4 regions of the Rossellomorea sp. GQ25 genome follow, and region 4 is predicted to be linked to each of the others. Evidence: riboswitches for the same ligand, from Rfam matches in the RefSeq annotation. Region 4 holds a riboswitch; each other region holds the start of a gene.
What was found. A riboswitch is a leader RNA that binds a small molecule or an ion and turns the genes downstream of it on or off. The one in region 4 is predicted to bind S-adenosylmethionine.
Positions count from the first base shown of each region.

Region 1: linked by a shared signal. The riboswitch ahead of AC6CIB_RS12755 (methionine ABC transporter ATP-binding protein) and the one ahead of mmuP (S-methylmethionine permease) in region 4 are both predicted to bind S-adenosylmethionine.
Region 2: linked by a shared signal. The riboswitch ahead of AC6CIB_RS18585 (sugar ABC transporter substrate-binding protein) and the one ahead of mmuP (S-methylmethionine permease) in region 4 are both predicted to bind S-adenosylmethionine.
Region 3: linked by a shared signal. The riboswitch ahead of metK (methionine adenosyltransferase) and the one ahead of mmuP (S-methylmethionine permease) in region 4 are both predicted to bind S-adenosylmethionine.

Region 1 covers NZ_JCAXEQ010000003.1:390,900-394,697, reverse strand. Annotated here, with positions in the region: gene AC6CIB_RS12765 (MetQ/NlpA family ABC transporter substrate-binding protein) at 1-247, opposite strand, end outside; gene AC6CIB_RS12760 (methionine ABC transporter permease) at 263-931, opposite strand; gene AC6CIB_RS12755 (methionine ABC transporter ATP-binding protein) at 928-1,950, opposite strand; SAM riboswitch class I at 2,101-2,207, opposite strand; gene AC6CIB_RS12750 (hypothetical protein) at 2,318-2,668, opposite strand; gene AC6CIB_RS12745 (thioredoxin family protein) at 2,946-3,263, opposite strand; gene AC6CIB_RS12740 (toprim domain-containing protein) at 3,266-3,625, opposite strand.
Region 2 covers NZ_JCAXEQ010000006.1:159,646-163,443, reverse strand. Annotated here, with positions in the region: gene AC6CIB_RS18590 (sugar ABC transporter ATP-binding protein) at 1-222, opposite strand, end outside; gene AC6CIB_RS18585 (sugar ABC transporter substrate-binding protein) at 239-1,324, opposite strand; SAM riboswitch class I at 1,420-1,526, opposite strand; gene pyrG (CTP synthase) at 1,948-3,552, opposite strand.
Region 3 covers NZ_JCAXEQ010000009.1:18,187-21,984, reverse strand. Annotated here, with positions in the region: gene AC6CIB_RS20880 (alpha/beta hydrolase) at 1-153, opposite strand, end outside; gene AC6CIB_RS20875 (gamma carbonic anhydrase) at 238-753, shown strand; gene metK (methionine adenosyltransferase) at 954-2,156, opposite strand; SAM riboswitch class I at 2,368-2,512, opposite strand; gene pckA (phosphoenolpyruvate carboxykinase (ATP)) at 2,838-3,798, shown strand, end outside.
Region 4 covers NZ_JCAXEQ010000002.1:212,553-216,350, reverse strand. Annotated here, with positions in the region: gene AC6CIB_RS06865 (cysteine hydrolase family protein) at 1-281, shown strand, start outside; gene AC6CIB_RS06860 (hypothetical protein) at 624-764, opposite strand; SAM riboswitch class I at 1,113-1,219, shown strand; gene mmuP (S-methylmethionine permease) at 1,313-2,725, shown strand; gene mmuM (homocysteine S-methyltransferase) at 2,694-3,644, shown strand; gene AC6CIB_RS06845 (glucoamylase family protein) at 3,714-3,798, opposite strand, start outside.

The DNA of each region.
Region 1 (3,798 bases), on a different contig from region 4:
TCGCATCTATATCTCCATTATCCAGATCTTTATTGGGGAGGATATAGTCTTGATACGTTTCAATTTGTAAGTCGATCCCTTTTTCTTCCAAGACAGGCTTCACTTGTTCAAGGATTTCAGCGTGTGGAATATTAGATGCACCTACCACCAATTCCTTTTCGTCATTTCCCGAACCTGAATCACTCCCACATGCTGCTAATCCAAAAATACTTGTTGCTGTTATAACTCCTGCTACCCATTTTTTCATTTAATTTCTCTCCTTTTATCGTTTATCTAATTTATTTGTAAAAAAATCACCCAGTATCTGAATCGCAAACACAATGAGTAAAATCATTATGGTTGCGGCGATCGTCACGTCTTCCCTGCTTCGTTGAAAGCCATCTAAATAAGCTAGGTTACCAAGTCCTCCAGCTCCGATGACCCCGGCCATTGCCGTGTATCCAACAAGGGCGATGGCTGTCACCGTAATCCCTGAAATCAAAGCAGGCATTGATTCTGGTATCAGTACTTTCCATATAATTGTGCTAGTCTTTGCCCCCATTGCTTTCGCGGCTTCGATGACGCCTTTGTTCACTTCTCTTAAAGCAATTTCTACCATGCGGGCGTAAAACGGAGCAGCTCCGATAATCAGTGCCGGCAGAGCTGCATTCGCTCCACGTATTGTGTCCAATAGTAACTTGGTGAATGGAATTAACAACACGATCAAAATAATGAAGGGAATGGATCTGAACACATTTACGACTGCACTTGTAATCGTATATGTCAGTTTGTTATCCCATAGATTTCCCTTTGAAGTAAGGAAGAGCAAAATCCCAAGGATCATTCCGAGTACAAAGGTAATCAATACAGACATCCCGGTCATATACAGGGTTTCGAGGGTTGCTTCCCACATCTTCTCCCAATCAACATTTGGAAATAAATTTTCAATCATCCTCTCAACACCTCCACTTGAACCAGTTGCTCTTCAGCAAACGCCAATGCATCTTTAATGGTTTGTTCATCCCCATCAAGGTGAACAAATAACGTTCCATAGGCACCTTTTTGGGTTTGGGAGATTTGTCCTTGTAGGATGTTTACTTCTAAGTCAAACTTTCTTATCAGCGCGGTGATGAGCGGCTGCTCAGTTGATTCACCTACAAAAGTAAATTTCAGCATTTTTCCATTAGGATATTGCGTCAATAGGTGATCAATGGTTTCACCCGTTTCCTTTACTTGGGAGACTTCTCTTACGAAACGCTTTGTAACTTGCTCTTTTGGATTTCGGAACACTTCCAATACATCCCCGAGTTCCACGACTTTTCCCTGTTCCATGACTGCGACACGGTGACAGATCTTCTGAATCACGTGCATTTCATGAGTGATCAGGACAATCGTCAGCCCTAAGCGTTTATTAATATCCACCAATAAATCAAGGATGGAATCGGTTGTTTGTGGATCTAAAGCGGAAGTAGCTTCATCACATAGAAGGACATCGGGATTGTTAGCAAGCGACCTCGCAATCCCCACTCGTTGTTTCTGTCCGCCGCTCAGTTGAGACGGATAGGCACCTCCTCTGCCTTCCAAGCCTACAAGCTTCAATAATTCATTGGCTCTATGGACTCTCTCTTTCTTTGAAACGCCAGCAATTTCTAATGGGAACTGTATATTTTCTAATACAGTACGAGACCAGAGGAGATTAAAGTGTTGAAAGATCATGCCTATTGACCGTCTTGCTTCCCGAAGCTTTTTACCCTTTACTTGGGAAACGATTTGACCATTCACGTCCACTATTCCATCTGTAGGAACTTCGAGACCATTGAGCATGCGAATCAGCGTACTCTTACCTGCTCCACTATAGCCAATCACTCCAAAAATTTCCCCTTGGGCAATATCAATATCGACCCCATCAACGGCTGAGATCGGACCCGATTTGGATTGATATATTTTCTTCACATCTGAAATGGTAATCATGTTGTATTCCACCTTCTTTCGGAGTAAAACGAGCTGTTTAATCAGAATTATTGTTGTATTCACCTGATGTTTCCTGCTCCTTTTTCTGAAGCAATAAAAAATGCCTTCCTGCGATAAGCAGAAAGGCATAATCATATAGGACTATCCTTTCTCTCATCTTTCAAAGCAAATGCTTTGAGTGAATTGGCACCATTTCAATTTTCATTGACGGTTGCCGGGCTTCAAAGGGCACGTCCCTCCACCTCTCTTAATAAGAGTAAAGTATATTATTTAATTATTTGGAATAGTTAAAGACTCTGAAAATTTGCTACAAGAGAGATTCTATCACCTGATTTAGAGTGTGTCAATTATTTTTTCAGCTTGATGTTTAGACTTCAACCGGCTCTTTTTCTCTGGATCTCGTTAGCCAAAGGACCGACTCCACAAATAATAGCGGACGATACCCTCCCCTTATTTCCAGGGCTCCGTCCTCAATCAGTTGAGACAACCGTTCTTCCCCTGTGAGTAGAGAAACCACTGTGTCCTCCATTCCTTCAATGACGAAGTGAGCATCACCACTTATATCATCTAATACAGCGCACCTCTTACTCGAAATAATAATGCCGTACACGTCACTTCCACAATCAAAATGAAGAATAAATGGGGCGTCTGGAAATAAGAGTCGTAAGTGATATCTTGAATGACACTGATCTACTAATTCCTCTAAATATATTCTCATGAGTACCCTCCCAGTGAAACTTCTATATAATAACAATTCCACTTTTAGGTATTTTCCCCTTCAATACTTTCTCGACATGTTTTGAACCGATCCATCTAATTTGTCGAACAGTAAGAATTTGGATAATTTCTGGTCAAAAAATGATGTCATTCGCAACATTTCCCGAGAAATATGTCTTCGTTTGTAGAAAGAAAATCGTTCTATAATTGGATTTATGAGGAAATAGGTGAAATCAGACAAATAAAAAAGACCTTCTCCCAAAAGGTCTCTTATCCCTCTAACTATCCGCGGTCTCATTTAGGGTTTCATATAAAAATGGCACGGATTGAAAGGCATAAACCCTTTCCTTTTCGACGCCATCCTTAAATAAAAGTAGGCAGGGTACACTTTCGATGGATTGCTCTTCTGCAAATTGGGGCAAGTAATTCAAGTTGGCCTTCGAAAAATGAAAGGATTGTGGAAGCTTCTCCACTACGTCAATCATCTTGCTTGCAACCTGACAGGTACCACACATCGGTGTATAAAGATAAACAGCTTCGAACGCATGGTCTTCAATCGATTGTTTTAAAGTTCCGGTACTACTTACCTCAATCAAAACTAGATCATCCTTTTTCCTAGAAATTCTTTATGAACGTCGATATTGGCTCCAATAAGCACTGACGCGAGGTGATACTCCGGAGCTGCGGCCACTTCCTTGTACATACGATCAATATACAAATGTTCAGCTTCAGGAAACTCACGTTTAAATTGCTTGCGTAGTTTTTCACCTGCATCATCAGCATCTACTAATATATAGACATCCCTTTCCAATAAAGCGTCAATGAGTTCGTCCATTTTCGTAATGCTAATGGTCCCGTTTGTGCAAATAATTTCAATCGGTTCTTTAATGATATCTTTTACTTTTCGTTTGTCAGTTGTTCCTTCGACAATGATTACTTTTTCGTCAAGTTCCATCATGATCATCACCTTATCTTTCATAAATAAGATTACGATAGTATATTCAAATAACAAGAGATGATGTCCACTTTCTACTTATATTTTCTCATGTTTATAAAAAAAAGTGCAAGTGGCTTGCCTAAACCATCTACTTATACGAATGGTGCCAGATTCATTAATGAATCTGGCACCAC
Region 2 (3,798 bases), on a different contig from region 4:
CGGAGGTTGATAGTCTCTTTTCCCGGAGTGAAGGATGATGTCTCCGCTGTCCTGCACATAGGCTCCTGATAAAATCTTCATCAGCGTACTTTTACCTGCACCATTCGCCCCCAACAGAGCATGAACCTCTCCCTCTTTCACATCGAAGCTTGCAGTCTTTAGGGCTTTCACTCCTGAGAAGGTTTTATTGATATCAATCATTTCTAACAGTGGAGACGTCATCGCTTCTAACTCCTTTCTACTCTGTAAACGATCCTTCAAGCTTTTTCAATTCATCTGTATAACCTTGTTCACTTGCTCCCCAGCCCTCAACATGCTTGTGTAATTGATCTGTCGTGATCGTTTCTTCAGGCAATGCTTCCTTTTCAATAAATACCGGCTCAAGCTTTACTTTCTCAGGCGTTTCTTCCCCATTAAGCTTCTGATATAAGAAACGGACCTGCACGCGGCCAATATCTTTCGGGTCGACAGCTGCCGATGCTACCCACGGGCTTCCATCTTTTTGAATAATTTGCAGGTCTTCATCACTCATGTCGATTCCATATACTTTGATTTCATCTCTCCCTGCTGCTTCGATTGCCCGTACGGCGCCTTTCGCAAATTCATCCCAAGCAGCCCAGACAGCATCGATGTCACCTTTATTCGGGTACTGTTTCAAAATCGCCTCCATTTGAGCCTGGGTATCCAGTGCCGTATTCTGAGTAGCCGCTCCAAAGGCTGCCACCTCTTTAATATCAGGATTTTTTTCTAAAAAATCCTGATAGGCTACTTGGCGTCTTTCCATCGGGGCAAAGCCTGCAACCCAAATCTTCACGATTTCACCTTTGCCGCCAAGCTCATCTGAAAGCTTCGTCAAGGTTTGTTCCGCCATTTGCTGGTCCCCCTGTTCGAGCACCGTCACCTCTTCTGAAGCAACATCCGCATCAAACACGACAACCGGAATGTTTTGTTCCTTCGCCTTTTCTACTCCTGATTGCAGTGCTTCTTTCGTCCCATGATCGATGAGGATCCCATCAAACTTTTGATTGATGGCTGCATCCAGGTTAGAAGACATTTTTGCCAGGTCTCCTTCAGACGTAAATACTTGAACCTTTCCACCAAACTTCTCTACCTGCTCTTTGACACCTTCTATGTATTGAGCGGAAAATGTCCCTAAATTGATTTGCATAATAAGTGCGATCTTTTTATTGGCTAATGGATGATCAGAAGTCGCTTCCTTCTTTTCTCCACTCTCCGCGCCAGCCTCCTGGGATACCTTTGGCTGACAAGCTGCTAAACTGAAAATAAGTACGAGTAATACGAGTAATGATGTCGTTTTTTTCATCTTTCTTTTCTCCTCCCGAGGTGATATGCCTCAATTTTTCAAATAAAAAAACCCCTTTTCCCAAGAGAAAAGAGGTTTATGTATAAATAAACGTACTCTTATCACTCAGGAAATTCTTCCTGCAGGTCTTAGCACCTTTCCGTGTGTACGGTAGGTTGCCGGGCGTCATCGGGCCAGTCCCTCTGCCAACTCTTTATAAGAGATTATGAAATTTGGTATAGTTCGCATGCGCTATAAACGATATGTTAACGATATGTGGGAATATTGTCAATATTCTTTTTAGGGAATTTTCTAGATGGGAGTAAGGAGGAGAATCGCGAAATTTGTCGTTAGTTGTAGAACGGTCGCCTGAAAATTAGGTTGATATATTGAAAATACGGTTGATAAATCCGATTAACGGTCGATAAATTTGAATTTCGGTTGATAAATCTCAATAACTGTCGATAAACTCCAATTCCCCTTAAAAAACAGCCACCCACACCCATTTCATGACTCTAACCAGCCATCATAAGTGTATACTTCCCGCTCAAAGCATCCATTTCCTACCCGTCGACAAATTCCGCACCCTATAAAACAAAAAAACCGCCCTCCCAAACCAGGGAGAGCAGTTCCAAAATCAAATCTTATTTCTCACCATACGCCAGTGATGCTTCCACGAAGTCTCTAAATAGAGGCTGCGGGCGTGTCGGGCGTGATGTGAATTCAGGGTGGAATTGAGACGCGACGAACCATGGGTGGTCGCTTAGCTCGATGATTTCCACAAGACGGCCATCAGGACTAGTGCCTGAGAAGATGAAGCCGGCTTTTTCCATTTGCTCGCGGTAGTGATTGTTGAATTCGAAGCGGTGACGGTGACGCTCGTAAACCACTTCTCCATCATAAGCTGCATAGGCTTTTGAACCTTTTGTCAGCTTACATGGGTATAGTCCAAGGCGCAGTGTCCCGCCAAGGTCTTCGATGTCCTTTTGTTCCGGTAACAGGTCGATGACCGGGTATGGTGTATCAGGGTTCAACTCCGCAGAGTGAGCTCCATCCAATCCAAGGACATTACGTGCATATTCTACAGACGCAAGCTGCATTCCAAGGCAGATTCCAAGGAAAGGAATCTTGTTTTCACGGGCATATTGAGTCGCAGCGATTTTCCCCTCTACCCCACGGTCACCGAAACCGCCTGGTACAAGGATTCCATCTACGTCTGCCAGTTTTTCTGCTACGTTTTCTTTGTCGACAAGCTCAGAGTTCAACCATCTTACTTCAATGTCACTATCGAAATGATATCCGGCGTGACGAAGGGCTTCCACTACTGAGATATACGCATCTTGTAATTCAACATATTTCCCTACGAGGGCGATCGTTGTTTTACGGGAAAGATTTTTCACACGATCAACAAGCTCATTCCACTCGGTCATATCTGCTTCATGGCAGTTCAGCTTTAAATGCTGACATGTGATTTCATCAAGCTTTTGATCCTGAAGCGCAAGTGGTATAGAGTATAGTGTGTCTGCGTCCATTGCTTCGATTACAGCATGTTTATCGATATCACAGAATAACGCGATTTTGTCTTTCATGTCCTGAGTCATTGGCATTTCTGTACGTACAACGATGACATTTGGCTGGATACCAAGACTGCGAAGCTCTTTTACGCTGTGCTGAGTCGGTTTCGTTTTCATTTCACCCGCTGCTTTGATGTAAGGTACAAGAGTACAGTGGATGTACATCACATTGTCACGGCCTACGTCGCTTTTGATCTGGCGAATCGCTTCAAGGAATGGCAGAGATTCGATATCCCCTACCGTTCCACCGATTTCCGTGATCACGACATCTGAATTCGTCTCACGTCCAGCGCGGTATACGCGTTCTTTGATTTCGTTTGTGATGTGTGGAATAACTTGTACAGTACCACCAAGATAATCACCACGACGTTCTTTTTTCAGTACAGTTGAATAGATTTTCCCCGTTGTGACAGAGCTGTATTTCGTTAGGTTAATATCAACGAAACGCTCATAGTGACCTAAGTCAAGATCCGTTTCCGCACCATCATCTGTTACGAACACTTCACCGTGCTGATAGGGACTCATTGTTCCCGGATCCAAATTGATGTATGGATCGAACTTCTGGATCGTGACACTCACTCCACGGTTTTTCAATAGTCTTCCAAGGGACGCTGCTGTGATCCCTTTCCCTAGTGACGACACTACGCCGCCTGTTACGAAAATATACTTAGTCATGTATATGTCCCCCTTCAAAGTAAGTTTGGTTCAAAAAAAGTAGAGGGTGTCTCCTATGTAGGTATGTCATGAATTTATCTTGTTCAAAGAAGGACAAGTCCATTCTCTTAAAATAAATTCATCTGCATAAACCAGCTAAAAGACAGCCTCTTATTATCAATATACATAAAAATGTAAGGGGTCTTAAAGAATCGATCCGCCACACATAAAGGAATAGACAATACCCTATTACGTCAAAGCTTACTT
Region 3 (3,798 bases), on a different contig from region 4:
CATACCCTGACCCGGTAAATCCCCCATGATGACATGATAGCCTGCTGCACGCCACATTTCAATGAGCCAACCGTACCGACCATGATGCTCCATTGCTCCATGAATGATAACGATGACTGCCTTTGCTTCTTGATCTGTTTCCCATTTCCACATGGCAATTCCTCCTTAATAGTTCTCTATGTGAATGAATTCTGCTACCATTATTATAGTAAATATTATTGAAAGGGGTAGTAAAAAATGCTCTATCCATATTATGATAAAAAACCAATCATCGCTCACTCGGCATACATTGCCGATTATGTGACCATCTCCGGGGATGTGGAGATCGGTGAAGAGTCCAGCATCTGGTTTAACACCGTCATCAGAGGGGATGTGGCTCCAACAAAAATCGGTAATAAAGTAAATATACAGGATAATTCCATGCTTCATCAGAGTCCAAATAACCCTCTTATTCTTGAAGATGAAGTAACCATAGGTCATGGAGTGATTCTACATAGCTGCAAAATCCGAAAAAAAGCTCTAATCGGAATGGGGTCGATCATTCTCGATAATGCTGAAATTGGTGAAGGAGCATTTATTGGGGCGGGAAGCCTTGTTCCACAAGGGAAAGTCATTCCTCCCAACACGCTGGCATTCGGTCGTCCAGCAAAAGTAGTGAGAGAGTTAAATGAACATGATATTAGCGAAATGAAGCGAATTTCGAAAGAATACGCAGAAAAAGGACAATATTATAAAAGCATCAAACCATTTTAATATCCTATACTTGGGATACCCCAACCTTCATTAGATTACTCATGGAATTTTTTCATGTGTGACTGGGGAAAAAAGGGGTGGATCTTCTACTTAGGGTTCATCTGACATTCGACACGAACCAACAAGCTTCGCCAAATCCGAAATTGCCAAAAAGACCAACACCCTAAAAAAGTGTTGGTCCCTTCTATCTCTATCTTTCCTTATTCGCTTAACGCTTCCGCTTTTAATGCTTCTGCTTTGTTTGTACGCTCCCAAGGAAGATCAATATCGTTACGGCCAAAGTGTCCGTAAGCAGCTGTCTGCTTGTAGATCGGACGACGAAGGTCCAGCATTTTGATGATTCCTGCAGGACGCAGGTCAAAATTATTGCGAACAACATCAATTAGTACGTCTTCTGATACTTTTCCTGTTCCAAATGTATCAACGGAGATGGATACCGGTTGAGCAACCCCAATCGCATACGCTAATTGAACTTCACATTTTTCAGCTAAACCAGCTGCCACAATGTTCTTCGCTACATAACGTGCTGCATAAGCCGCTGAACGGTCCACTTTCGTTGCATCCTTACCAGAGAATGCACCGCCACCGTGACGAGCGTATCCGCCGTATGTGTCAACGATGATTTTACGGCCTGTTAACCCTGCATCACCTTGTGGACCGCCGATAACGAAACGACCAGTTGGGTTGATGAAGTATTTTGTTTGCTCATCGATCAGTTCTTTCGGTACAACAGGGTCGATGACATATTCTTTTAAGTTACGTTGGATTTGCTCAAGCGTCACTTCAGGGTGATGCTGAGTTGAGATAACGATCGTGTCAATACGAACCGGCTTATCGTTTTCATCATATTCAACCGTTACTTGAGTTTTTCCATCGGGACGCAGGTAAGGAAGGATCTCTTCTTTACGAACTTCTGTTAAACGACGGGAGATTTTGTGTGCAAGGGAAATCGGAAGAGGCATAAGCTCTTTCGTTTCATTACAAGCGAACCCAAACATTAACCCCTGGTCACCTGCACCGATTGCATCGATTTCTTCATCTGTCATTTGACCTTCACGGGCTTCAAGTGCCTGATCTACACCTTGAGCGATATCAGCAGATTGCTCATCGATGGATGTTAATACGGCACATGTTTCAGCATCAAAGCCATATTTTGCACGAGTGTAGCCAATTTCACGGATCGTTTCACGAACGATTTTTGGAATATCGACATATGTACTCGTTGTAATTTCACCTGCAACAAGAACAAGACCCGTCGTAACAGAGGTTTCACATGCTACACGAGCATTCGGATCATTTGTAAGAATTGCATCAAGAATTGAATCAGAGATTTGGTCACAAATTTTATCTGGATGTCCTTCGGTTACGGACTCAGATGTAAACAGACGACGTTTAGTTGACATCAAGGTTCCTCCTTAAGCGTAATTGCTAGACTTTGGTCTAACAAAACATTAAACAGATACGGTACTCATTTCCCTAAGTAGTATGAAGTAAACATGAATTTTTTATAAGAAAATCATGAATTATGTGCATTTGATCCACTATAAACAGAAAAAACCCTTCCCCGAAAAAAGCATTAGAGGAAAGGTTTCAGATCATAGCCGCGCCTTTTCTCTCTTATCGTTCAAGGTTCATAGACCTTGCCTCAGTTTAGCACCTTCGCTTAATCGGATCGTTTCAGACAGAAAGGATCCATTCACTATTTAGCAGGTTGCTGGGTTTCATAGGGTCTGCTCCCTCCACCAGCTCAGGATAAGAGTATCCGTTCAAGGAACAATGATAACGTTTAGGACAAAGGGTGTCAACTTTTTTTCGAGTGACATGTTTAACCATTCAAGCTTACTCCTTTCATGATTCCAACCTAACTTGTCCTCATAAAATAACCTAATTAGGTAATGAGGCTAAACATTATGATATTTTTTACATATATATAAGAAGATACAAGCTATATTTGGACGAAAAATGTGACAATATGAAGACACATTATAAAATTGAATAAATAGTATAGACTAATGGTTCAATTGTGTTATACTATTTTTGTGAAGCAAACGAGATCATTAAATTTATATAAAGGAAGGGTTCTAATGAATTCAGTGAGCATGTCTAATGAATTAACAGAATTACTTAACGGTCAAAACATTCAGGAACAATTATCTGTTTCCCAACTAGTTGAAAAAGTCCTTCAACGAAATGAAGGCGTTTTAACATCATCAGGTGCAGTCAGAGCAGAAACTGGTAAATACACAGGACGCTCTCCTAAGGATAAATTCATTGTAGAAGAACCATCCACGAAGGATAAGATTGAGTGGGGTTCTGTCAATCAACCAATCTCTTCAGAATCATTCGATAAACTATATACAAAAGTATTAGATTACTTAAAAGAAAAAGAAGAAGTATTTTCATTTAAAGGGTTCGCAGGTGCTGACCCAAAACATAGACTACCGATTCAAGTGATCAACGAATTCGCTTGGCATAATCTTTTCGCTCACCAATTATTCATTCGCCCTACACAAGAAGAGCTAAAGGGTCATCAATCAGAATTCACCGTCGTTTCTGCCCCGAACTTCAAGGCAGATCCAGCAGTAGACGGAACTCACTCTGAAACATTTATCATTGTATCATTTGAAAGAAGAATTGTCTTAATTGGCGGAACTGAGTATGCAGGTGAAATGAAGAAATCGATCTTCTCTGTCATGAACTACGTGCTTCCCGAATCCGATATCCTTTCCATGCACTGTTCTTCAAATGTCGGACGTGAAGGAGATGTGGCATTGTTCTTCGGTTTATCCGGCACAGGAAAAACAACATTGTCCGCAGATCCAAACCGTCGTTTAATCGGCGATGATGAGCACGGATGGTCTCCGAACGGTGTATTCAATATCGAAGGCGGCTGCTACGCTAAGTGTATTGGTCTGACACGTGAAAAGGAGCCACAAATCTTTGATGCGATCCGTTTTGGTTCTGTCCTTGAAAATGTGGTTCTCGATGACAATTCCCGCATCCCTGATTATGAGGACAACACTTTAACAGAAAATACCCGTGCTG
Region 4 (3,798 bases):
ATCAAAAGGTTAAGCATGTTGTAGTGATGGGGTGTCAAACGGAATATTGTATCGACACCGCTGTTCGATATGCAACCGTTAATGGATTGGATGTAACACTGGTAGCGGATGGTCATTCGACGACGGACTCATCTGTATTAAAGGCGGAGCAGATCATCCAGCATCATAACCGTGCGTTGAATGGCCATTATAATGTCGAGCATTTCTCAGATGTCAGGAACTCTGATGAAGAGTTGTTTCACCCGAAACATGATTTTTATCGAAAAAAATACGGGATGTAGAATAAGCGAAAAGCTCATTTTGTCAGGTAGGAGGAAGCTGATGAAATGGGTTTTTTTTATAAGGTATCGTAACCAAAAGGGTATCTTAAGATCCTTTGGGCTACGTATAGGGAAAGGTTTTTAGGAGAAATTATACACAACTTTGGTTTCCGAGGGGTAGTACATGAGTATCTTAAAAAAATATAAGAAAAATAAAAGAAAAGACAGTGAGCTGAATTCCTCATCTGATTTCTTATGTGAAGGGGGAATCAGTACTCACATAGCTCAAAACAAAGATTACATAAAAAACATCTTTTCCCTGATACCCAGCTTCATGATATGTAATGACAACCTGGTCAATGGTCAAATGACGCTCCTATCGATACGGGAGCGCTTCACTCCTTCTGCCTTCAATTTCTGTGCAAGGTCGAGATCATTCGTATTTCCAACAGTTTCGTACGATTGCTTCACTAAATCCATGATGGCATGAGCTGCTTTCTTCATTTGATTCTCCGTACAGTCGACCGGACGAAGGGAAAGGTGTAAGCCAGAAACAAACATGATTTCGGATCGTAAATAATTTCTGATTCCTGCTACGAAACCTTGGTCCAATATTATAATCGACATTTGCGGTTTCGGAATCTTTTGTCCTTCATCCGTTGCATCAGCTCATCGACTGTTACAACTTCACTTAAAAGATCTGGCTCCACCTTTGAAACGAATGGATGCTCTGATAACTCTTCGTCACGAAGAACCTCGATATCAGATGCACTATAGGCTGGGCTACTAATCTATTTCATGGTCTTGACATTATTCCGATATATTGATAAAGTTTTAAAAAATCAAAATATTTTCTTATCCAGAGAGGTGGAGGGACTGGCCCTTTGAAGCCGCAGCAACAGGTCTGTGAAGATACTGTGCTAATTCCAGCGGGTGATTCAAACCCTGATAGATAGGAGCAATCTTTTATTTGTCGGTGACGCACTCGTTTAGGGTGCGTTTTTTGTTTGTTCACCCATTCCGCAATAAATATAGAAGGAAGGGTGTTTTGTATGGAAAACGCAGGACAGAGTTTTAAAAGAAAGATGAAGACGCGTCATTTGGTGATGCTGTCTCTTGGAGGGGTGATCGGAACCGGGCTTTTCTTGAGTTCGGGGTATACGATTCATCAGGCTGGACCGTTTGGGACGATCCTTGCTTATTTGATTGGGGCACTGGTGGTGTATCTTGTGATGCTTTGTTTAGGCGAGCTTTCTGTCCATATGCCGGAGACAGGATCCTTTCATAGTTATGCTACAAAGTTCATTGGTCCAGGGACCGGTTACACCGTGGGCTGGTTATATTGGCTGACATGGACAGTGGCATTGGGGTCGGAGTTTACGGCGGCTGGCTTGATGATGCAGCGTTGGTTTCCTTCGATTAGTGTATGGATTTGGAGCGCGGTCTTTGCTGCGTTGATTTTTGTACTTAATGCGTTGTCAGTGCGTTTTTTTGCTGAATCTGAATTTTGGTTTTCTTTAGTAAAAGTGATTGCGATTGTTGCGTTTATTGTGATTGGGGCAGGGGCGATCGTCGGGTTCATCCCTCTCAGTCATTCAGAGCCGGCTCCGTTTATTTCGAATATCACAAGTTCAGGGTTGTTTCCGAATGGGGCATTTGCCATCTTGATGACCATGCTTGCCGTGAATTTTGCCTTTTCAGGAACAGAATTGATCGGGGTTGCGGCGGGAGAAACAGAGAATCCATCAAAATCGATTCCTAAAGCTATCCGCACCACTCTTGTGAGATTGATCATCTTTTATGTAGGGACGATTGTAGTATTATCTGCTTTATTACCGAGCCAGTCAGCCGGTGTATTGGAAAGTCCTTTCGTAGCGGTGCTTGGACGGATTGGAATCCCTTACGCAGCCGATATCATGAATTTTGTGATCATAACGGCCATTTTATCAGCGGCAAACTCTGGTCTATATGCTTCTTCCAGAATGCTATGGTCACTGGCTGATAAGCAAACGATCTCACCGATTTTTGCCAAATTGACTGATAGGGGAGTCCCTCTCAATGCGATTGTTTTCAGCATGCTTGGAGGAGGTCTGGCCTTGCTTTCAAGCATCATTGCCCCGGGGACGGTCTACATCGTATTGGTTTCGGTCTCAGGTCTTGCGGTGGTGATCGTGTGGATGAGCATTAGTGCTGCCCAATTTCTATTTCGAAGACAGTACATAAGGGAAGGAAACGATGTGAAAGACCTGGCTTATCGGACGCCGCTCTATCCACTCGTTCCCATTGCGTCATTTCTGCTTTGTCTCGCTTCCTGTATCGGCATTGCCTTTGATCCCACTCAGAGGATAGCCCTTTATTGCGGAATCCCGTTTATCGCCCTTTGCTATGGAAGCTATTATCTAACACAATACGTTAAGAAAAGAGGAACAGGTTATGTCGAATCAACTGAAGCTAAATCCCATTGAGGCTATTTTACAAAAACATTCCCCACTTATTTTAGATGGAGCATTAGCCACAGAGCTAGAATCCCATGGCTGCGATTTAAACGATCCCCTTTGGTCTGCCCGTGTACTCCTTGAAAAGCCGGAAGCGATTGAGAAGGTTCATGCTGATTATTTCCGTGCAGGAGCCGATTGTGCGATTACAGCCAGCTACCAGGCAACGGTGAATGGTTTTCGAAAGAGCGGAATAGAGAAACCTGAAGCGCTGGAATTAATCAAGAAAACGGTTTATCTTGCCAAACAGGCTCGGGATGACTTTTGGAAGGAAGAGGTGGGAAATTCGAATCGGCCGAAACCAATCGTTGCAGGTTCTGTAGGACCTTACGGGGCATACCTTGCTGACGGCTCTGAATACGTTGGAAACTATGGAGTAAGTGATCAACATTTAGCAGATTTCCATTTTCCCAGAATCGAGGCATTAGTGGAGGCGGGTGCTGATTTGTTGGCATTCGAAACCATCCCGTCCTTGCAGGAAGCAAAGGTGCTCGCTTCTCTTTTGAAAGAATTTCCAGATACCTGTGCCTGGCTGTCTTTTTCATTAAAGGATGGAGAGACGATAAGTGATGGAACGGGAATTGAAGAGTGCGCGCGCGTGTTCAATGATGATGAACAAATCGCTGCGGTTGGTGTGAATTGTGCACCGATTCCTGCGGCGAATAAAGCGATAAGCGTACTAAGCAGAAACACTGACAAACCAATCATCCTGTACCCGAATTCTGGTGAGGCTTACAATGCTGAGACTAAAACGTGGCATGGGGGGGAAGCGTGTTGCGTGTTTGATGAGCAATCAGAAATTTGGTACGAGGCAGGTGCTCGTATCATTGGTGGTTGCTGCCGAACGGATCCGGGTCATATTGAGGCGTTGGCGAAGAGGTGGAGATAGACAATAACACTTACATGCAAAAGCCTAAGTGATACAACCACTTGGGCTTTTACATTATTATCGCTACTATTATTTAATAGAAAACGTCTCTTTTATCAGCAAGTCCTCAGGAGATTTCCCTATTTGATCTTGATGGAAGTAATCTCTGATGACT